DNA from 2 places in the Streptomyces sp. NPDC001796 genome. Region 1 is predicted to be linked to the other one. Evidence: riboswitches for the same ligand, from Rfam matches in the RefSeq annotation. Region 1 holds a riboswitch; the other holds the start of a gene.
What was found. Region 1 has a riboswitch for glycine ahead of gcvP (aminomethyl-transferring glycine dehydrogenase). Riboswitches for the same ligand answer to the same signal wherever they lie in the genome.
Positions count from the first base shown of each region.

Region 2: another riboswitch for glycine. It lies ahead of gcvT (glycine cleavage system aminomethyltransferase GcvT); the one in region 1 lies ahead of gcvP (aminomethyl-transferring glycine dehydrogenase).

Region 1 is NZ_JBIAUC010000020.1:7,901-19,139, reverse strand. It holds gene ACFYZE_RS29520 (PhzF family phenazine biosynthesis protein) at 1-735, shown strand, start outside; gene ACFYZE_RS29515 (CPBP family intramembrane glutamic endopeptidase) at 784-1,584, opposite strand; gene ACFYZE_RS29510 (glutamate-cysteine ligase family protein) at 1,733-3,250, opposite strand; gene ACFYZE_RS29505 (hypothetical protein) at 3,783-4,370, shown strand; gene ACFYZE_RS29500 (DUF5999 family protein) at 4,771-4,977, shown strand; gene gcvP (aminomethyl-transferring glycine dehydrogenase) at 5,066-7,951, opposite strand; glycine riboswitch at 8,129-8,224, opposite strand; gene ACFYZE_RS29490 (PRC-barrel domain-containing protein) at 8,351-8,722, shown strand; gene ACFYZE_RS29485 (DNA polymerase IV) at 8,760-10,145, opposite strand; gene ACFYZE_RS29480 (MerR family transcriptional regulator) at 10,200-10,835, opposite strand.
Region 2 is NZ_JBIAUC010000015.1:44,622-55,860, forward strand. It holds gene glyA (serine hydroxymethyltransferase) at 1-1,234, opposite strand, end outside; gene gcvH (glycine cleavage system protein GcvH) at 1,250-1,627, opposite strand; gene gcvT (glycine cleavage system aminomethyltransferase GcvT) at 1,737-2,855, opposite strand; glycine riboswitch at 3,040-3,150, opposite strand; gene ACFYZE_RS26090 (AAA family ATPase) at 3,366-4,058, shown strand; gene ACFYZE_RS26095 (enhanced serine sensitivity protein SseB) at 4,125-4,916, shown strand; gene ACFYZE_RS26100 (enhanced serine sensitivity protein SseB C-terminal domain-containing protein) at 5,132-5,926, shown strand; gene ACFYZE_RS26105 (ABC transporter permease) at 6,249-7,256, shown strand; gene ACFYZE_RS26110 (ABC transporter substrate-binding protein) at 7,326-9,116, shown strand; gene ACFYZE_RS26115 (ABC transporter permease) at 9,228-10,226, shown strand; gene ACFYZE_RS26120 (ABC transporter ATP-binding protein) at 10,223-11,239, shown strand, end outside.

The sequences.
Region 1 (11,239 bases):
TCGTTCCCGGACGACGACTGGCTCCAGAACGTGGCCCGCGAGGTCAACCACGCCGAGACCGCCTTCGCACACCCTCTGCACAACGGAAGCGAGGCCGACTGGGCGCTGCGCTGGTTCACCCCGACCACCGAGGTCGCCCTGTGCGGCCACGCGACCCTGGCCACCGCCCACGTCCTGCACACCACGGGCGCCCACGAGGGCCCCGTCCGGTTCGCCACCCGCAGCGGTGTCCTCAGCGCCGCGCCGCGCGACGACGGCTCGATCACACTGGACTTCCCCACCGCGCCGCTCACCCCAGTCGAAATCCCCGACGGCGTGGCCGAGGCCCTCGGTGCCCAGCCCCGCACCGCGGTCGACACCGGGCCGGGCGTCGGTGACCTGGTCCTCGAGCTCGCCGACCAGAAGACGGTCCTCGGCCTTGCCCCGGATCTACGGGCGCTCGCCCGCCACTCAGAGCGCGGCATCATCGCCACCGCCCGCGCCGAGGATCCCTCCCGCGGGTACGACTTCGTCTCGCGCTGCTTCTTCCCGAACGTGGGCATCGACGAGGACCCGGTCACCGGCAGCGCCCACACCGCCCTCGCCCCCTACTGGTCCGAGCGCCTCGGCCGCCCCGACCTCACCGGGCTGCAGGCCTCCCCGCGCTCCGGCCGCGTCCGCACCGAGCTCCGCGGCGACCGCACCCTGCTCACCGGCCACGCGGTCACCGTCATCGAGGGCGAACTGCTCGCCTAACGGCACACCAGGCGCGCACGACGCCCTCGTGCGCCCTTGCCGGCCCGTTCACGCGGTCGGCAGCCAGCCCACCTTCCCCGCCAGCAGCGCGTACCCCACGAACGCCCCGATGTCGAGCAGTGAGTGGGCCACCACCAGGGGGCCGACCCGCCCCCAGCGCCGGTACAGGTAGACGAAGACCACACCCATGACCATGTTGCCGAAGAAGCCGCCGATGCCCTGGTAGAGGTGGTAGGAGCCGCGCAGCACCGAGCTGGCCACCAGGGCGGTACCGGGGGTCCAGCCCAACTGGCCAAGCCGGCGCAGCAGATAACCGACGACGATGACCTCTTCGAGGACGGCGTTCTGCATCGCCGACAGGATCAGTACGGGGAACTTCCACCACACGTTCGGCAGCGCCTCGGGCACCACCGTCAGATTGGCGCCCAGCCCTCGGGCGACCAGGTAGAAGGCGATGCCCGTGGAGCCGATCACCGCTGCGATCGCCGCCCCGCGCCCGAGGTCCGGCCAGGGCCTCCTCCGGTCGAAGCCGAGCGTGCGCAGCGACGCGCCCTCACGCAGCAGGAAGTGCGCGACCAGCGCGACCGGGATCAGCGCGGTGGCGATCCCGAAGAGCTGCCAGGCGAGATCGAGCCAGGGGCGGCCGGGCGCTGCCGAGGCGTTCATGGTGGCCGCCTGGTCCTTGAGCCCGCCGGGTTTGGTGACCGACCCGACAAAGCTGATCAGCGCGGAGACCCCGCTCGCCCCGAGCGAGAGCCCCAGCACCAGCAGCGTCTCGGCACGGAAAATCCGCCGTGTCGGTCCTTCCGCCGTAAAGGAATCGGCCACCGACCCTGCCTCCACCCGCACTCCGCCTCCAGTTGAGCGATCCCGCCTCGTCCCCATCTTCTGCCATACGGCTGTGTACGGGCACGGGGCTCAACAGGGAGGGGGTGCTCGTCGGCGGAGACGGACCGAGGTGACCGTGCGGCCGGTCAGCCCGGCCGCACGGGATCACTCACCTCACGCCCGCCGGTTCCGGTAACCCGACCGGCCAGGTGTGGACCGGGTCTCCGGCGTGCATCAGCTCGCGGTACCGCACGGTCGTCGCGGCCAGCGCGGCGTCCCGGTCGAGGCCCCGCTCCAGGGCCCGGTGGAACGTGGCGGCCTGCCAGCTCGCGCCGTTGACCCGCCGCCGGCACCGCTCCTCGATCACTCCGAGGTAGAAGTCCCGGTCGGCGGGTTCCACTCCCCATGCGTGCAGCCCCGCCTCGGCGAGCGGCAGCAGTTCGTCGCGCACCAGGTCCACGGCCGCGATCTCGGTGGTCCCGCCGTACCGGCCGCGTTTCGGCCACTGCAGACGGGCCTCGATGCCGTACCGGCAGGCCGCGTCGAAGTTGGCGGCGGCGGCCTCGAACGGCAGCCTGGTCCACACCGGCCGCGTTTCCTCGGCGAGGGCGCGGACCACGCCGTAGTAGAAGGCCGCGTTGGCGATCACATCGGTGACGGTGGGTCCCGCGGGCAGCACCCGGTTCTCCACCCGCAGATGCGGGACGCCGTCCGCGATGCCGTAGACGGGCCGGTTCCAGCGGTAGATGGTGCCGTTGTGCAGGACCAGTTCGGAGAGCTTCGGGACGCCTCCCTCGTCCAGGACGCGCAGGGGTTCCTCTTCGTCGCAGATCGGCAGCAGTGCCGGGAAATAGCGAAGGTTCTCCTCGAAGAGGTCCTGTGCCGAGGTGATCCAGCGCTCCCCGAACCAGGTGCGCGGCCGCACACCCTGCGCCTGGAGTTCCGGCGGCCGGGTGTCGGTGGACTGCTGGAACAGCGGCGGCCGGGACTCGCGCCACAGCTCACGTCCGAACAGGAACGGAGAGTTGGCGCCGAGTGCGACCTGCACCGCCGCGACCGCCTGAGCCGCGTTCCAGAGGTCCGCGAAGCGGTTCGGGGTGACCTGGAGGTGCAGCTGGACCGAGGTGCAGGCGGCCTCGGGCGTGATGGACCGCGCGCTGCACTCGAGCCGTTCGACACCCTCGATGTCGAGCCGGAAATCCTCGCCCCGCGCGGCCACGATCTGGTCGTTCAGCAGGGTGTAACGGTCGACCGCGGAGAGGTTGGAGGAGACCAGGTCGTCGCGGTCGAGCGTCGGAAGGATGCCGATCATCAGGATCGAGGCATCCAGCTCGTTCGCTTTCCGGTCGGCATAGGCGAGCGAGATCCGCAACTCCTCGGCGAGCCGGTCGAAAACCCGGCCGTCCAGCCTGTGTGGAGCTATGTTGACCTCGAGGTTGAACATGGCGAGTTCTGTTTGGAAATCCCGGCTCGCAATCCTTTCCAGAACCTGTGCGTTCATCATTCTCGGCGTCCCGTCCTGCCCGACGAGATTCAACTCGATCTCCAGGCCCATCAGGTTCTTGGGGCGATCGAACCGCTTCTCCTCCAGCAGTCGCGCCAGTCCCGTCAGGCACTGCCTGAGCTTGTCGCGGTAGTGCTGGCGATCGGACAGGTCGAACGGCCCTGCCACGACCTTCTCTCCCATCGAAGCGTCCCTCCTGAGATGGGCAGGCCGACGTTACGGCCGCTGCTGTCCCGGGTCACGGGGGATAATGCCCAGGCAACGCGATCGATAACGTCCCGGTGGCGACCGTCACCCGCTACGCTGTCGCCGGGCACATTCACGAGGCATGGAGCAGGACGCAGTTTCACGATGCAACCGTGTCGTGAAAAACGCCGACGAGAATCGGCCGACCGCTACGGACAAGTATTCCGAGGTCACCGCCCTGACGCCTACGCAGGACCGGGACGAACCTCGCTTATCGCCGACCGGATATCACCTTGCCGACATAAGCGCGTCGTTCCGACGAAACAGCGTATGAACACGCGTCGTATAAACTTTGCGCACGGGGCAGAGAGTTGGCGCTCACGGTTCGGGCCCTGTCGTCAAAGCGCCGCCGTTCGTCCGGGCTCGGTTACCCCCTTCCCTCCCTCTGACCCCGAGAGCTGACAGCGCCGTCCGCCCGCCCTACCACGCCCTCGCGCCCCCTTGCCTGTCGAATGAGAGGCGACCCACCATGCAGCTGCATGTCCCTCCGGCTCCCGCGCCCGCTCTCCGCTCCGTCCTCACGGCACTCGGTTCCCCGACCGCGGTCCGGGAGGCTCCCACTCCCTCCCTGCGTACGGCCCAGGGACCCGTGACCCCGGAACTTCCGCTGCCCGTCCATGTCCTGGACCGGATCACCCCGGCCGGCGCGTCGGCCACCCGGCTCGCCGGATGGCGATTCCTCATCCGTTCCGGGGGCCGCGCCGTGGCCGCCGCCGAGACCATGCTGACGCCCGACGGCTGGGCCTTCTCGCACTTCTTCGAGGGCCCGTACGTCGCCGCGACCGAGCGCGCCGTGCTCCAGGCGGAAACCACGCTGACCGAGCCCTACCAGGCCCGGCTGCTGTCCGTGCCGGAGCTGTACATGCTCACACTGTGGCTGCACGGCGACTGCACCGCCGACGGCGCGACGGGCCACCCGGCGGCGAACGACCTCCTGGTGCCGCTCGCCCCTGCGCCGCCCGGCATCGCGGCGCACCGCCCGCACCGCGTCGCCGACCTCCTGCCGGTCCTGACCCACCGGGTCACCCGCACCCCGCTGCTCGGCCAGCCCGCTTAGCCTGCGGGTCTCCTCTCACCGTGCCCCGCCGCCGGAGACGGCCGCGGGGCACGCCCATGTCCGGGCCATCGAACGCCTCCGGACGCCTTCGCTCATTCGTGTCCCATCACGCTCGTACGAGGGGTGACGTGCGGGTCAGTCCATATGGACTAGCCCCTCCCGGCCACCGCGAACCATCCGAAGTGACCGTGCGGTAGGGCTGAACCGTCCGGGCGGGGGACGCGTCATGAACCTGTGAGGAGCGGTGCTGCGAAATCCCTGCGGATCGACGCCCGTGGGGCAACACTGGGTTCCTGACCGACGTATCCGACGGGGGGCGGCGATGAGCGACACGACGAGCCGCAGGACAGACACGACAGCCATCTCACACATACCGACAGAGCGAAAGATCCCCACCACCATGTGCCAGCACCAGCCACCGTGCCCGACCGCCGAATCCGCCGACCGGGAGTCCGCCCGCCTCGTGGCGCACCACCCGGAGCAGGGATGGAGCCTGCTGTGCAACGGCGTGCTCCTGTTCGAGGACACCGGTGAGCTTCTGCCGGACGGCCAGATCATCGCCCCGCACCGCCCGCTGGGCATCGACCAGGTGATGACAGCCGCCTGAGCGCGCACCAGGGCATCCGCTGCCCTGACACACCAGGGGCCGGCCGGAGACACGCTCCGCACCGGCCCCGACGCATGTCCGAGGGTGATCACTCCTCGTAGGCGTCCAGCGGCGGGCAGGAGCAGACCAGGTTCCGGTCGCCGAAGGCCTGGTCGATGCGGCGCACCGGCGGCCAGTACTTGTCCGCTGCCGAGACACCGGCCGGGAAGACGGCCTCCTCACGCGTGTAGGCGTGCTTCCACTCCCCGCCCAGCGCCGCCGCCGTGTGGGGCGCGTTGCTCAGCGGGTTGTCCTCCGCCGGCCACTCGCCCGAGCCGACCTTCTCGATCTCCGCGCGGATGGCGATCATCGCGTCGCAGAACCGGTCCAGCTCGGCGAGGTCCTCCGACTCCGTGGGCTCGATCATCAGCGTGCCGGCCACCGGGAACGACATCGTCGGCGCGTGGAAGCCGTAGTCGATGAGCCGCTTGGCCACGTCGTCCACGGTCACTCCGGTCGCCTTGGTCAGCGGCCGCAGGTCGATGATGCACTCGTGCGCGACCAGGCCGCCGGGGCCGGTGTAGAGGACCGGGTAGTGCGGCTCCAGACGCCTGGCGATGTAGTTGGCGGACAGCACGGCCACCTGCGTGGCGCGCTTGAGGCCCTCGCCGCCCATGAGCCGGACGTACGCCCAGGAGATCGGCAGAATGCCCGCGGAGCCCCAGGGGGCGGCCGAGATCGGGCCCACGCCCGTCTGCGGACCGGCCTCGGGCTGCATCGGGTGGTTCGGCAGATACGGCGCCAGGTGCTCGCGGACCGCCACCGGGCCGACACCCGGACCACCTCCGCCGTGCGGGATGCAGAACGTCTTGTGCAGGTTCAGGTGCGAGACGTCGCCGCCGAAGTGGCCCGGCTTGGCGAGGCCGACCAGCGCGTTGAGGTTGGCGCCGTCGACGTAGACCTGCCCGCCCGCCTCGTGCACCGCCGCGCAGATGTCGGCGACGTGCTCCTCGAACACGCCGTGCGTGGACGGGTACGTGATCATCAGCACCGACAGCTCGTCGCGGTACTGCTCGATCTTGGCCCGCAGGTCCTCGACGTCGATCTCGCCGTCCTCGGCGGTCTTCACCACGACGACCTTCATCCCGGCCATCACGGCGCTGGCGGCGTTGGTGCCGTGCGCGGAGGACGGGATGAGGCAGACGGTGCGCTGCTCGTCGCCGTTGGCGCGGTGGTAGCCGCGCACGGCCAGCAGACCCGCCAGCTCGCCCTGGGAGCCGGCGTTGGGCTGGAGGGAGACCTTGTCGTAGCCGGTGACCTCGGCGAGACGCTCCTCCAGCTCGTGGATGAGGGCGAGGTAGCCCTGGGCCTGCTCGGCGGGCGCGAACGGGTGCAGCTGACCGAACTCGGGCCAGGTGACCGGCTCCATCTCGGTGGTCGCGTTGAGCTTCATGGTGCAGGAGCCCAGCGGGATCATGCCGCGGTCGAGCGCGTAGTCACGATCGGCCAGCCTGCGCAGGTAGCGCAGCATCGCGGTCTCGGAGCGGTGCTGATGGAAGACCGGGTGGGCGAGGTAGTCGTCGCCGCGCAGCAGGGCCTGCGGGAGCGCGTCCTCGATGGTGGCGTCCAACGCGTCGATGTCGCCCCCGACGCCGAACGCGGTCCACACCGCGCGCAGCTGGGCCCGGCCGGTGGTCTCGTCGCAGGCGGCCGAGACGTGGTCGGCGTCGACGAGGCGCAGGTTGACGCCGCTCTCCCGGGCTGCGGCGACGACGTCGGCGGCCCGCCCCGGGACCCGGGCGGTGACCGTGTCGAAGTAGGTGCCGTGGACGACCTCGACCCCGCCGGCCGTCAGGCCCGCGGCGAGGACCGCGGCGTACCGGTGGGTGCGCCGCGCGATGTTCCGCAGCCCCTCGGGCCCGTGGTAGACGGCGTACATCCCGGCCATCACGGCGAGCAGCACCTGGGCGGTGCAGATGTTGCTGGTCGCCTTCTCGCGGCGGATGTGCTGTTCGCGCGTCTGCAGGGCGAGCCGGTAGGCCTTGTGGCCGTCGGCGTCCACGGAGACTCCCACGAGCCGGCCGGGCAGGCTGCGGGCGAACTTCTCCTGCACCGCCATGTAGCCCGCGTGCGGCCCGCCGAAGCCCATCGGGACGCCGAAGCGCTGGGTGGTCCCGACGGCGATGTCGGCGCCGAGCTCGCCGGGCGACTTCAGCAGGGTCAGCGCGAGCAGGTCGGCGGCGACGGTGACCAGGGCGCCCAGCTGGTGGGCCTGGTCGATGAGGGGCTTGATGTCGCGTACGGCGCCGGAGGCGCCCGGGTACTGGACCAGTACGCCGTTGATCTCCCGCTCGGCGACCTCGGCCGGGATGCCGGCGCTGAGGTCTGCGACGACGACCTCGACGCCGGTGGGCTCGGCGCGGGTCTGGATCACGGCGATGGTCTGCGGCAGCGCGTCCGCGTCGACCAGGAACAGGCCCTTCTTGTTCTTGCCCATGCGCCGGGACAGCGCCATGGCCTCGGCGGCGGCGGTGCCCTCGTCGAGCAGGGAGGCGCCGGAGGTCGGCAGGCCGGTGAGGTCGGCGACCATGGTCTGGAAGTTCAGCAGGGCCTCCAGCCGACCCTGGGAGATCTCCGGCTGGTAGGGCGTGTACGCGGTGTACCAGGCGGGGTTCTCCATCACGTTCCGCAGGATCACCGGGGGCGTGAAGGTCCCGTAGTAGCCGAGCCCGATCATGGAGTCCAGCACCTGGTTGCGGTCGGCGAGGGAGCGCAGCTCGGCCAGCACCTCGGCCTCGGTGCGCGCGCCCGGCAGGTCGAGCGCGTCGGCGTTCTTGATCACATCGGGTACCGCGGCGGCGGTGAGCTCGTCGAGCGAGCCGTAGCCGACGTGCGCGAGCATCTTGGCCCGCGCCTCCTGGTCGGGCCCGATGTGGCGGTGCTCGAACGGAGTGCCCTGTTCGAGCTCGGAGAGCGGGATGCGCTGGGCGGTCATTGCGGAGGCCTCCTGGTCTGACGCGACCTTCGAGGGGCACCACGGCGCGGGTACCCCGACGGCCTCCCCCTCTGTCATCTCGACCTGAGAGCTTCACCGGTCCGCCCGCAGGCTCGCCGGCTTTCACCGTCGGTGAGAGCGGAAGCCGTCGACACCCGCCCTGCTTTCCAGAGTGACCTCGTCCGTGCGGTACCTGGGCCTGAGAGATTCCGGGGAGGATTTGCTCCTTCGGCGCCTCCGGATCGCTCCGGAGGACTCTCCCGCACGGGGTCAACGGCCGCTTGCCAGACTACCAGCGAGAACGAGTCGGCAGCCTGCGCGGGAATCTTCAAGTGGCCGCCTTCCCGAATGTGCTCTTTCGTAGTGCTTACGGATGGGTTGCGACCAGTTGGAGGGACCGTGCAGACCGACATCGATCCGCGGAATCTGATCGGCCGCAAGGCGTTCGACCGCAATGGCCACAAGATCGGCACGATCGACGAGGTGTACCTCGACGACGCCACGGGTGTACCGGAGTGGGCGGCCATACGGACCGGCCTGTTCGGCAGGGACGCGTTCGTCCCCCTGGAGCCCAGCGAGCTGGTCGAGGGTGCGCTGTACGTCCCCTTCGAGCGCGCCCTGATCAAGGAGGCCCCCGACTTCGGCGTCGGCCGCCACCTGTCACCCGAACAGGAACTGCAGCTCTACCACCACTACGGCCTGGACGTCTCGGCACCTCCGCCGCCACCGGACCGTGACTTCGGCCGTTTGGCGGGGTCGGACGAGACGTGACGGGTCGAGGGCGGACGTCCGGGCCTGCTCACCGCTGTCAGGTGCCCGTGCCCGCGGGGGCCGGGCGCCCCGCGATCCCGGGGACGTCGGGCACCAGGGGCAGCGGGTCCGCAGGCTCCAACTGAGGGTCGTCGACGCTGAACGTGCGGACCCGGCCCGGCTCCGACTGCGGTGTCTCGAACCGTACGGTCACCCTCCCCAGCCCGCTGCCCTGCACCCATCCCGGCCCGTACTCGGCATGACGGACGTCGTGCCCCGCCAGCCAGACCCGCTCCGGTGACGCCGCCGGCTCTTCGGCGAGGGGCTCCTCCGCCTCCGGTCGCTCGTCCGTCGTGGCCTCCCCCGCCGCCAGGTGGGCCTGGGCGAACAGGTCCTCCTGTGTGTAGTCGGCAAGTCCGCTGACGCCCACCCCCAGCAGCCGTACCCCGCCGGTCGTGTCCACGGGCTCCAGCAGCCGCGCCGCCGCCTCGCGCACCACCGCGGGATCGTCCGTGGGCCCCCTCAGGGTCTCGGACCGGGTCAGGGTGGAGAAGTCGTATCTCCGCACCTTCAGCACGATGGTCCGCCCCGACAATCCGGCGTCCCGGAGCCTGCGCACACACCGGTCCGCCAGCCGCTGAACCTCCAGGCCGATCCGCAGCCGGTCGTGGATGTCGACGTCGTACGTGTCCTCGACGGACACCGACTTGGCCTCCCGCTCGGCGACCACCGGCCGCTCGTCGTGCGCCAGCGCCATCGCGTACAGAGCCTGCCCGTGCGCCTTGCCGAGCAGCCGTACGAGCTCGTCCTCGCCCGCCTCGGCGATCTCGTCGATCGTGGTGATCCCGGCCCGCCGCAGGTGGTCACCGGTCGCCGGGCCGACCCCCGGCAGGGTGCGCACCGGCATCGGGCCGAGCAGCGCGCGCTCGGTACCCGGCCGTATCAGCACCAGACCGTCCGGCTTGGCCTGCTCCGAGGCGATCTTGGCGAGCATCTTGGAGGCGGCGAGCCCCACGGAACCCGTCAGCCCGGTGACGGCCCGGATGTCCGCACGCAGCTGCACGCCTGTCAGCCGCGCCGACTCCTCGTCCCAGGCCGCTTCCCCGGCCTCCAGGTCCACGAACGCCTCGTCCAGGCTCAACGGCTCAACCAGCGGAGACAGGCCACGCAGCAGGGACATCACCTGCTCGCTGATCCTGCGGTAGATCCCGAAGCGCGGCACCAGGTACGCGGCGTTGGGCGCGAGCCGGCGTGCCTGGGCCATGGGCATCGCCGAGTGCACCCCCAAGACCCGCGCCTCGTAGGACGCCGTGGCCACCACTCCGCGCGGCCCCAGCCCGCCCACGATCACGGCCTTCCCGCGCAGGCTCGGCTTGGCCGCCTGCTCCACCGAGGCGTAGAAGGCATCCATGTCGAGGTGCAGGATGGTCGGCGCGGTTCTCACATCTCCGATGCTGCCCTACGCCACTGACAATGCGGCTCTGCCGCGGCCTGCCTCTCAGACGGCCCGGTTGCGCCGCCGCGCCAGCTCGTCCGCCGGGTTGTGGCCCACGATGGTCTCACCCGTGTCGACACGTTCGCCGTGCAACTGCGACAGCGCGTTCTCCACGTCCCGCCACACGACCCCCACGGCGATGCCGAAGATGCCCTGCCCGCCCTGGAGCAGGGCGTGGACCTCGTCCGGGGACGTGCACTCGTAGACCGTCGCGCCGTCGCTCATCAGCGTCATCCGCTCCAGGTCGCGAAAACCTCGCTCCCTGAGGTGCTGGACCGCGGTACGGATGTTCTGCAGGGACACTCCGGTGTCGAGGAAACGCTTGACGATCTTCAGGACGACGACGTCGCGGAAGCTGTACAGCCGCTGTGTCCCCGACCCGTAGGCGGGGCGCACGCTGGGTTCGACCAGACCGGTCCTGGCCCAGTAGTCCAGCTGCCGGTAGGTGATGCCCGCGGCGGCGCACGCCGTGGGGCCGCGATAGCCGATGTCCTCGGAAGCCGCCCCTCCGCCGCCCGGCACGGGCGTCGGCCGCTGAGGGGCGGAGCCGGTCGCGTTGCCGTGAAGCCGGTACGGACCGCTCTCCCCCAGACTGTGTCCAGGGGCACCCCCAGCCGTACCGCCGCCGCTGCTTCTCACGCCGACCTCCGTCCTTGACCTGCCTTCTCGACGGTAGGCAGTCACCACGGGTGCGTCAACGATCGCCACACTCGGCACGCCGAGTGATAATCACCCTAGGAGTGGTTTCCCGTGCCCTCCCGCGGGGAAAGGCTAGCCGAATGCTCCCCGCGGGCCCTCGAGGGCCGCGGCCCGGCCGCCTGCCCCTCTGCCACACCGCCCGACGGCCGCCCACGGCGGCGGGAGCTGTCCGGCCCCGGGACACGGCCCCGCGTTCCGGGCCATCCCCTTCAACGCAGTGCGCAAGCCCACACCGAGGCCGGCGCGCTCGGGCCCGTGCCCATACCCGGTAAAGGGACGCCGCAGACACACGACGGGCAAGCCGCGGGCGCCGCGTCGCCCGTCGGCCCAACCCTCGCGGGGAC
Region 2 (11,239 bases), on a different contig from region 1:
GCTTTTCTGCCAGGGCCTTCACCCGGGCCTTGAGCGCCTCCGCGTCGTAGGACGGCTTCAGCGTCTCGGCGATCACGTCGGCGACCTCGGCGAAGTCCTCGGCCGTGAAGCCGCGCGTCGCGAGGGCGGGCGTGCCGATCCGCAGGCCGGACGTGACCATCGGGGGGCGCGGGTCGTTCGGGACCGCGTTGCGGTTGACCGTGATGCCGACCTCGTGCAGGCGGTCCTCGGCCTGCTGCCCGTCCAGCTCCGACTCGCGCAGGTCGACCAGGATCAGGTGCACGTCCGTGCCGCCGGTCAGGACGTTCACTCCGGCCTCGCGCGCGTCGGCCGCCGTCAGCCGCTCGGCGAGGAGCTTCGCGCCCTCCACCGTACGACGCTGGCGCTCCCGGAACTCCTCCGACGCGGCGACCTTGAAGGAGACCGCCTTGGCCGCGATCACGTGCTCCAGGGGGCCGCCCTGGAAGCCCGGGAAGACGGACGAGTTCAGCTTCTTCGCGAAGTCCTTCTTCGCGAGGATGATGCCGCCGCGGGGACCGCCGAGGGTCTTGTGGGTCGTGGAGGTGACCACGTCCGCGTACTCGACCGGGTTCGGGTGGAGACCGGCGGCGACCAGGCCCGCGAAGTGCGCCATGTCGACCCACAGGTACGCCTCGACCTCGTCCGCGATCCGGCGGAAGGCGGCGAAGTCCAGCTGCCGCGGGTACGCCGACCAGCCGGCGATGATCACCTTCGGGCGGTGCTCCTTGGCCAGCCGCTCGACCTCGGCCATGTCGACCAGGCCGATCTCGTCCACGTGGTAGGCGACCACGTGGAACTGCTTGCCCGAGAAGTTCAGCCGCATCCCGTGGGTCAGGTGGCCGCCGTGCGCCAGGTCCAGGCCGAGGATGGTGTCGCCGGGCTGGGCCAGCGCGAACAGGGCGGCCTGGTTGGCGGAGGCGCCGGAGTGGGGCTGCACATTGGCGTACTCCGCGTCGAACAGCTCCTTGAGCCGGTCGATGGCGATCTGCTCGGTGACGTCGACGTGCTCGCAGCCGCCGTAGTAGCGGCGGCCCGGGTAGCCCTCGGCGTACTTGTTGGTGAGGACCGAGCCCTGCGCCTCCATGACCGCCAGCGGGGCGAAGTTCTCGGAGGCGATCATCTCGAGGGTGGACTGCTGGCGGTGCAGCTCGGCGTCGACCGCTGCGGCGACCTCCGGGTCGAGCTCGTGCAGGGACGTGTTCAGAAGGGTCATCTGCGGGTGCGCTCCTCAGCCGGCGATGTGGGCGTCGTACTCGTCGGCGGACAGCAGGTCGGCCGGCTCCTCGGACACGCGCACCTTGAACAGCCAGCCGCCCTCGAAGGGCTCGGAGTTCACCAGCGACGGGTCGTTGACCACGTCCTCGTTGACCTCCGTGATCTCGCCGGTGACCGGGGAGTACAGGTCGCTGACCGACTTGGTCGACTCCAGCTCGCCGCAGGTCTCGCCCGCGGTCACCGTGTCACCGACCTCCGGGAGCTGGACGAACACGACATCGCCGAGCGCGTTCGCCGCGTGCTCCGTGATGCCGACCGTCGCGACGCCGTCCTCGGCGTCCGACAGCCACTCGTGCTCCTTGCTGTAGCGCAGCTGCTGGGGGTTGCTCATGGCCTGAATTCTCCTGTACGCGGGGGAGTGGTGGTGAAGGGAGTACTGCTGGAGGCGTGCGTGAGCACGGCGGAGGTGCGCGGGATCACGTCACCCGTCCGCCGAGTGCCTACTTCTGGCGCTTGTAGAACGGCAGCGCCACGACCTCGTGCGGCTCGTGGCTGCCCCGGATGTCCACCCCGACCCCGGGCGTGCCCGGCGCCGAGTGCGCGGCGTCGACGTACGCCATCGCGATCGGCCTGCCCAGCGTGGGGGAGGGCGCCCCGGAGGTGACCTCGCCGATCACCTCGCCGCCCGCGACGACCGGGTACCCGGCCCGCGGCACGCGGCGGCCCTCGGCGACCAGGCCGACGAGGACGCGCGGCGGGTTCTCCTCGGCACGGGAGGCGGCATCCTCCAGCGCGGCACGCCCCACGAAGTCGCCCTCCTTCTCGAACTTCACCACCCGGCCGAGCCCGGCGTCGAAGGGCGTCAACGAGGTGGTCAGCTCGTGCCCGTACAGCGGCATGCCCGCTTCCAGGCGCAGCGTGTCCCGGCAGGAGAGCCCACAGGGGGCCAGACCGACGGGGGCGCCCGCCTCGGTCAGCGCCTGCCACAGCTTCTCGGCGTGCTCGGGCGCGACGAACAGCTCGAAGCCGTCCTCGCCGGTGTAGCCGGTGCGCGCGATGAGGGCGGGAACGCCCGCGACCGTGCCGGGCAGGCCCGCGTAGTACTTCAGGCCGTCGAGATCGGCGTCGGTGAGCGACTTCAGGATGCCGGGGGACTCGGGGCCCTGGACGGCGATCAGGGCGTAGGCGTCCCGGTCGTCGCGGACCGCGGCGGCGAAGCCCGCGGCACGCTCGGTCAGCGCGTCCAGCACCACCTGGGCGTTGGAGGCGTTGGCGACGACCATGTACTCGTTCTCGGCCAGCCGGTAGACGATCAGGTCGTCCAGGATGCCGCCGTCCTCCTGGCAGATCATGGTGTAGCGGGCGCGGCCCACGCGGACGGAGGCGATGTCGCCGACCAGCGCGTGGTTGAGGAACCGGTCCGCCTCGGGCCCGGTCACCGTGATCTCGCCCATGTGCGAGAGGTCGAACAGCCCCGCCCTGGTACGGACCGCGACGTGCTCGTCGCGCTCGGAGCCGTACCTGAGGGGCATGTCCCAGCCGGCGAAGTCGGTCATCGTCGCGCCGAGCGAACGATGCAGGGCATCGAGCGCGGTGCGGCGCAGGGGGCTACTGCTCATCGGTTGTGCTCCCAGGGCGTGGGTCCCCGCGCGCGAGCGAATTCGAGCGTGGGGAAGGGCGAGGTCGGTCCTCCCCATCTGTCATCGGAACCTGAGAGGTTCGCCATGAACGCCCGCACGGCGGGTCGTCACGGCTTGCACCTTGGGTGGAGCCACCGACAAGCGGCCCACTTTCCAGATGTGCCTCGCCCGCGCGGTATCGGGGCCTGAGAGATTCAAGGGAGGGACTTGCTCCTTCGGCGCCCGGGCCCACGTACGTACCCGTACGTCCCCGGAACTCTCCCGCGCGGATTCAAGCGGCCGGTATGCAGTTGGCGGGCACATCATTGCACGCCTCGCCCGATCGTGGCAGGCCGCGTGGGCAACCGGCCCGGGGCCGCCTCCGCGACCGGCTTCCGGACGCATCTGTGACCGGGTTGTGGCAGTACGCGAACGCCACGGGGAGATACCGTCCATTACCTTCTCTTTACATTCGGCGGGGATGGGACTTCCTGACCGCAAGGGAGGACGATCACGGTGAACAGGACGACGGCGTACGCCATGACCACGGGCATCGCGGTGCCCCGGCAGCCCGGAGTCCCGGCCCGGGAGGCCGGCGCGCCGGTGCCGGCGCCGGTGGTCCGCGACCTGCGCGACCGAGGGGGCCGCAGCCCGTACGGGCTCACCTTCGGCGCCCGCGACCTCGTCGTGGTCACCGGCCTTCCCGGCAGCGGCAAGTCCACGCTCATGCGGCGCACGGTGCGCGGCGCCCGCGTCGACTCCCAGGACACCCGCGACCGCTGGGACGCCCGCCTGGCCCGCTTCCTGCCGTACGGGATCTACCGCCCCCTGGTCCGCCTCGCGCACTACGCCGGCCTGCGCCGGGCCCTGCGCGCCGACAGCGGAGTGGTCGTGCACGACTGCGGTACCCAGACCTGGGTGCGCACCTGGCTGGCCCGCGAGGCCCGGCGCCGTGGCGGCACGCTCCATCTGCTCCTGCTCGACGTCACCCCCGACACGGCCCTGGACGGCCAGCGCGAGAGGGGCCGAGGGGTCTCCCGCTACGCCTTCCTGCGCCACCGCCGCGCCACCCGCCATCTGCTGCGCGCCGTCGAACGGGGCCGGCTCCCGGAGGGCTGCGGCTCGGCGGTCCTGCTCGACCGGGACGCGGCGGACGTGCTGCGCCGGATCGACTTCGCGGACCGGGCGGAAGGGGCGGAATGAATCGCGGTGCCCGCGCACCCGTTAGCCTTTTCGCCACACCAGTGGTACTCGGCAGGCGGTAGGCAGATGGACATCCCGGCGGACCTTCCCGCGGACTTCCCGGCACAGTCGCACCCCCATCCGCACGGCGGATGGCCGGGCAACGAGCTGGAGGAGGTGCTGTCCGCCTCGCTCGGCATCCCCTCGGCGGGCGGCCGGATCGTCGAGGTGCTCGGGCGCAGCTACCTGTGGGTGCCGCTGCCGAACGGCGGCGGCCCGCACAGCGGGCCCCTCGACCTGCCCACGCTGGAGATCGAGGGCCAGGCGTACGTCCCGGTGTTCAGCTCGGAGGAGCAGTTCCGCCACGCCGCCGGCGGCCATATGTCGTACACCGTCGCGCCCGCCGCCGAGTTCGCCCGCGGGCTGCCCCCACAGGTCGGCATCGCGGTCAACCCGGGCGGCGTGGTCGGCATACCCCTGCCTCCGGAGGCGGTGGCCGAGCTGTGCCGCGTGGGACGCACCCCGCTGGACGGCCCCACGACCGGCGGTCGCGTCCGCCTCTTCGAACCGGACTGGCAGGACGACCCGGTGGACTTCCTCGCCGCCGCGTCCGCCGAGTTCACGGCGACCGGTGTGGTCCTCACGGCACGCCGCTGCCTCGCCGCCATCGAGACGGCGGACCCGGTGCTGTTCATCGGCGTGGAGCTCTCCCAGTGGGAGGGCGACCTGCGCACCCTCCCCATGGACGCCCTGGGCCGCGCCCTGGCCGAGGTCGCGGTCGAGTGGCCGGTCAACCTGGTCCTCCTGGACGTGGCCCAGGACCCGGTGGCCGACTGGATGAGAGAGAAGGTCCGGCCGTTCTACCAGCAGGGGTACTGAGCAGGGCGCTCCCTCAGGGGCGCCCCCTCAGGGGCGCGGGGAACTGCGCGCCCAGCCACGAACGAGCCGCACCCGCCGGCCGGCAGCAGACCCCGAGCTCCTGGGTACCCCGCGGCCGGTGGCAGCCACACCGCACCGGCTGTCAGCGGACCCGCCTAACCTGGTTTCATATGCGCAGCACATCGTCAGCGAAGGGGCGGTAAAGGGTGAGCGGGGTGAGCGCGAGCGGCACCGCGGCCGGCCAGGTCGAACACATGCTGCGCCAGGTGACGCCCGGGCGCTACGACGCCTACGAGGCGCTCCTGCGCGCGCTCGCGACCCCCTCCACCGGCAGGGTCTGGATGCTGCTGTGGCACGGCCAGGCAGGTTCGCCCGACGCCCAGTACGCCACCATGGAGGTGGACGGCCACGGCTACGCGCCCTGCGTCACCTCCGCACAGGAGCTCTCGGCCAGCGGCTGGACCCGCTCCTACGAGGTGATCGACGGCGCCGACGTGGCCCGCGCCCTCTACCCGGGCCACTACGGCCTGTGGCTGAACCCGCACGCGCCCGGCGGTGGCGTCGGCATCCCCTGGCTGGACCTGCGCCGCATCGCCGCCGGTCTGGACCGCCAGCCCGCGGGCCCCCTGCGGCTGTCCGAACCGGCCATCGAGATTCCGCAGTTCTACGCCCTGCTCACCCAGAACGCCCACCGCACGCCCGCCGTGCGCTCCCTGCGTCGCGCCTGGGTGCAACCGGCCCTCGGCGCCCCCTACCTGGCGATCGGCCTGGACGTCTACGACACCTCGCCGCCCGCCGTCGACTCGGTGCGGGCGATGATGCAGCAGTCCGTCACGGCCGTCCCGGAGGGCCTTCCGGTGTCGACGGTCGCGCTGTCCGACGAGGACGACCCGGTGGCGATGTGGCTGCGCGTCAACTCCCGCCCGTTCTACGACCGAGAGGCCCACGCCACGGCACCGGCCCCCGCGGCGGGCGGTTACGGCTATCCGCCGGCGCGCGGGGCGTACTGACGTCCGTACGTCCCGGGCGGAGGGCCGAGTTCGGTACCTGGAGTCCTTCTCCGCGCGTAGATGAGGGTGGATGGTCCCTGTCTCGCGCCAAGTGTCCCAATTTGGTGGCGTCCGCACCGCGTTACCAGCTGTCCGGATAACGGATCTCCCCAGTCCGCATCACGTTTATGCATCCTTTCACTGCCAAGTCTGGTCACTGATCGCCGAAGCATTGAAGACTCCGGCTTCAAGGGGTTTCGCCCCTGTGTACGACGGACTGAGTCATGCCGCCACAGCGGCAAGTGCGGGCCGGCCACCGCCGGTTGAGAGGGGTCCCTGCCAGATGACGGCACCATTGCACGAGCCGACTGCGGAAGCGGCCCCGGGGGCGGCCGAGGAAGCAGCAGCTGCCGCCGCCGACGCGAAAGCCGTACAGGGCCGCTCCCTGGGACGGATCGCCTGGGAGCGCCTCAAGCAGGACAAGCTCGCCCTCACGGGCGGCATCGTCGTGCTCGTGCTCATCGCGGTCGCCCTGCTCGCTCCCGTGATCTCCAACCTGGTCGGGCAGGATCCCGACGCCTACCACGAGAACCTGATCGACCCGCTCTTCGGCACGCCCACGGGGTCCCTGGGCGGCATCAGCGGCGATCACCTGCTGGGTGTCGAGCCGGTCAACGGCCGCGACATCTTCGCTCGCATCCTCTACGGCGCGCGGGTCTCGCTGCTGGTCGGCTTCCTGTCCGCGTTGGTCGCCGTCATCCTCGGCACCGTCCTGGGCGTCCTGGCAGGCTTCTTCGGCGGCTGGGTCGACTCGGTCGTCAGCCGCGTCATGGACGGTCTGCTCGCCTTCCCGCAGCTGCTGTTCACCATCGCGCTGGTCTCCGTCATGCCGAACAACATGCTGGGGCTGACCGGCTCCAGCGTGCGAGTGTTCGTGATGATCCTGGTCATCGGCTTCTTCGGGTGGCCCTACATCGGACGCGTGGTTCGCGGCCAGACGCTCTCGCTGCGTGAGCGCGAGTACGTCGAGGCGGCCCGCTCCCTCGGCGCCGGGCGCCTCTACATCCTCTTCAAGGAGCTGCTGCCCAACCTCGTCGCGCCGATCATCGTGTACACGACGATGATGATCCCCACCAACATCCTCACCGAGGCGGCACTCAGCTTCCTGGGCGTGGGCGTCAAGCCGCCCACGGCCTCCTGGGGACAGATGCTTTCGAGCGCGATCGACTACTACGACTCGGATCCCATGTACATGGTGGTCCCGGGCGTGGCGATCTTCATCACCGTTCTTGCATTCAACCTCTTCGGTGACGGCGTGCGCGATGCGCTGGACCCGAAGGGCTCCCGCTGAACTGCCGTACCCCAAACTTCCCGTGGCACCTGCACGGGGTCTCTCATCAAATCCGGAGGATCCGAGATCGTGACTACCCAACGCACCTCAGGGCGGCGCAAGCAGGCCATGGCCGCTGCCGCCGTGGTCGCCGCGCTGCTGACCACGGCGGCGTGCGGCGGCGGCAACGACAACAGCGGTTCGAAGAACGGTGCGGCCGGCTTCGACGCGGCGAACAACAAGGTCGCCCAGGCCTCCGAGGTCAAGAAGGGCGGCACGCTGAAGTTCGGTGGGGCCCAGGACGCCGACTCGTGGGACACCACGCGCGGCTACTACGGCTTCGCCTGGAACTTCATGCGCTACTACAGCCGCCAGCTCGTCACGAACAAGACGGAGCCCGGTAAGGAAGGCGCCAAGCTGACCCCGGACCTCGCCACCGGGCTCGCCAAGGTCTCCGACGACGGCAAGACGTACACCTACACGCTGCGCGACGGGATCACCTGGGAGGACGGCAAGCCGATCACCTCCAAGGACGTCAAGTACGGCATCGAGCGCGTGTGGGCGCAGGACGTGCTCTCCGGCGGCCCGACCTACCTGAAGGACTTCCTGGACCCGGACGGCAAGTACCAGGGCCCGTACAAGGACACGTCCGCGGACCACCTCGGTCTGAAGGCGATCGACACGCCCGACGACAAGACGATCGTCTTCCACCTGCCCAAGGCGAACGCCGACTTCGAGGAAGTGCTCGCGCTGACCTCGGCGTCCCCGGTCCGCCAGGACAAGGACACCAAGTCCAAGTACGCGCTGCACCCGTTCTCCTCGGGCCCGTACAAGTTCCAGTCGTACAACCCGGGCAAGGACCTCACCCTGGTCCGCAACACCAACTGGAAGCAGTCCTCGGACCCGATCCGCAAGGCGTACCCGGACAAGATCACCGTCCAGTTCTTCTCCGACGCCAACCAGCTGGACCAGCGTCTGCTCAACGGTGACCTGGACCTGGACATCAACCAGACGGGCATGTCGCCCCAGGGCCGTACCACCGCCCTGAAGGAGCACAAGGCCAACCTGGACAACCCGGTCTCCGGATACATCCGCTACGCGGTCTTCCCGCAGAGCGTGAAGCCGTTCGACAACGAGCACTGCCGCAAGGCCGTCATCTACGGCGCCGACCACGTCTCCCTGCAGACCGCCCGCGGTGGCCCCGTCGCCGGTGGTGACATCGGCACCAACATGCTGCCGCCGTCCGTCCCGGGCGCCGAACACCAGAAGTACGACCCGTACGAGCTCGCCGGTGCCAACAAGAACGGCAACGCCGCCAAGGCCAAGGAAGAGCTGAAGGCCTGCGGCCAGCCGAACGGCTTCAGCACCACCATCGCCGTCCGCAACAACAAGCCGGTCGAGGTGGCCACCGCCCAGTCCCTGCAGGCGTCGCTGAAGAAGATCGGCATCAACGCCCAGATCGACCAGTTCGACGGTTCGCAGACCACCGGCATCATCGGTAGCCCCGACAACGTGAAGAAGAAGGGCTACGGCATCATCATCATGGGCTGGGGCCCGGACTTCCCGACCGTCCAGGGCTTCGGTCTGCCGCTGTGGGACAGCAAGTACATCCTGCAGAGCGGCAACAACAACTACGCCCTGATCAAGGACAAGACGATCGACGGCCTGTTCGACACCTACGTGAACACGCTGGACGACGCGAAGAAGACCGAGATCGCCACGCAGATCAACCACAAGGTCATGGAGGGCGGCTACTACCTGCCCTTCGTCTTCGAGAAGTTCATCAACTGGCGTTCCAACCGGCTGGCGAACGTGTACACGACCGACGCGTACAGCGGTCAGTACGACTTCGTCAACCTGGGCCTGAAGTCCGCGAAGTAAACCCCGGCACACCCGCCGTACGGCACGAAAGGCAGGTGAAGGCCGGCGCGGCGTGACCGCGGGCCACCGGACAACCTCCGGCGGCCCGCGGTCCGCGGCGGGCCGTTAGCTGTGCTCGCTTACCTCATCAGGCGGCTGTTCGCCGCCGCAGTGATGCTTGTGGTCATCGTCATGGTGGTCTTCGGCATCTTCTTCCTCGTCCCGAAGTGGGCGGGCGTCGACATCGCCGCGAGTTTCGTGGGCAAGCAGGCCGACCCGGCCGCCGTGGAGGCGGTGCGCGAGAAGCTGGGCCTCGGCGACCCGATCTACGTCCAGGTCTGGGAGTTCTTCAAGGGCATCTTCGCGGGCCGCACGTACGCGGCCGGCGGTGACGTCACCCACTGCGCCGCACCGTGCTTCGGCTACTCCTTCCGCAGTGAACAGGCCGTCTGGCCGGTGCTGACCGACCGCTTCCCGGTGACCCTGGGTCTCGCGCTCGGCGCCGCCGTGCTGTGGCTGATCTTCGGCATCGCGGCGGGGGTGCTCTCCGCGCTCAAGCGGGGCAGCATCTGGGACCGCGGCGCGATGGTCGTCGCCCTGGCGGGTGTGTCCCTCCCCATCTACTTCACCGGCCTGCTCAGCCTGGCGATCTTCGCCTTCGGCCTGAAGTGGATCGACGCGCAGTACGTGCCCCTCGACCAGAGCGTCGGCGGCTGGTTCGGCGGAATGATCCTGCCGTGGATCACCCTCGCGTTCCTGTACGCGGCGATGTACGCCCGGATCACCCGCGCCACCATGCTGGAGATCCTCGGCGAGGACTACATCCGCACCGCCCGCGCAAAGGGCCTGCGCGAACAGACCGTCATCGGCAAGCACGCCATGCGCTCGACGATGACGCCCATCCTGACCATGCTCGGCATGGACCTCGGCGCGCTCATCGGCGGCGCCATCCTGACCGAGTCCACGTTCAACCTGCCGGGCCTCGGCCGTGCCGTGCTCGACGCCATCAGGAACCAGGACCTGCCCATCATCCTCGGCGTCACCCTGATCACTTCCCTCGCGGTGCTCATCGCCAACCTCGTGGTGGACGTTCTGTACGCCGTGATCGACCCCCGAGTGAGGCTCTCATGAGCGAACTCAGCAAGACCGGAGCAGCCGTGAGTGAACCCACGAGTTCCTCGCCCGCGCCGACCGCCTTCCTGGAGGTGCGCGACCTCAAGGTGCACTTCCCGACCGACGACGGTCTGGTGAAGTCCGTCGACGGGCTCAGCTTCCGGCTGGAGAAGGGCAAGACCCTCGGCATCGTGGGCGAGTCGGGCTCCGGCAAGTCCGTCACCTCGCTCGGCATCATGGGCCTGCACACCACGGGCCAGTACGGCAAGCGCAAGGCGCAGATCTCCGGCGAGATCTGGCTGAACGGCACCGAGCTGCTGTCCGCCGACCCCGACCAGGTACGGAAGATGCGCGGTCGCGAGATGGCGATGATCTTCCAGGACCCGCTGTCCGCGCTGCACCCGTACTACACGATCGGCCAGCAGATCGTGGAGGCGTACCGGATCCACCACGACGTCGACAAGAAGACCGCCCGCAAGCGGGCGATCGAGATGCTCGACCGGGTGGGCATCCCGCAGCCCGACAAGCGGGTCGACAACTACCCGCACGAGTTCTCCGGCGGTATGCGCCAGCGCGCGATGATCGCGATGTCGCTGGTCAACAACCCCGAACTGCTCATCGCGGACGAGCCGACCACCGCCCTGGACGTGACCGTCCAGGCGCAGATCCTCGACCTCATGCGCGATCTGCAGAAGGAGTTCGGCTCCGCCGTCATCATCATCACCCACGACCTGGGCGTCGTCGCCGAGCTGGCCGACGACATCCTGGTGATGTACGGCGGCCGCTGCGTGGAACGCGGGCCGGCCGAGAAGGTGTTCTACGAGCCCCGCCACCCCTACACCTGGGGCCTGCTCGGCTCGATGCCGCGCCTGGACCGCGAGCAGCAGGAGCGCCTTATTCCGGTCAAGGGCTCACCGCCCTCCCTGATCAACGTCCCGTCCGGCTGCGCCTTCAACCCCCGCTGCCCGTACGCCGACGTCCCGAAGGACAACGTCACCCGCACCGTCCGGCCCGAGCTGACCGAGGTCGGC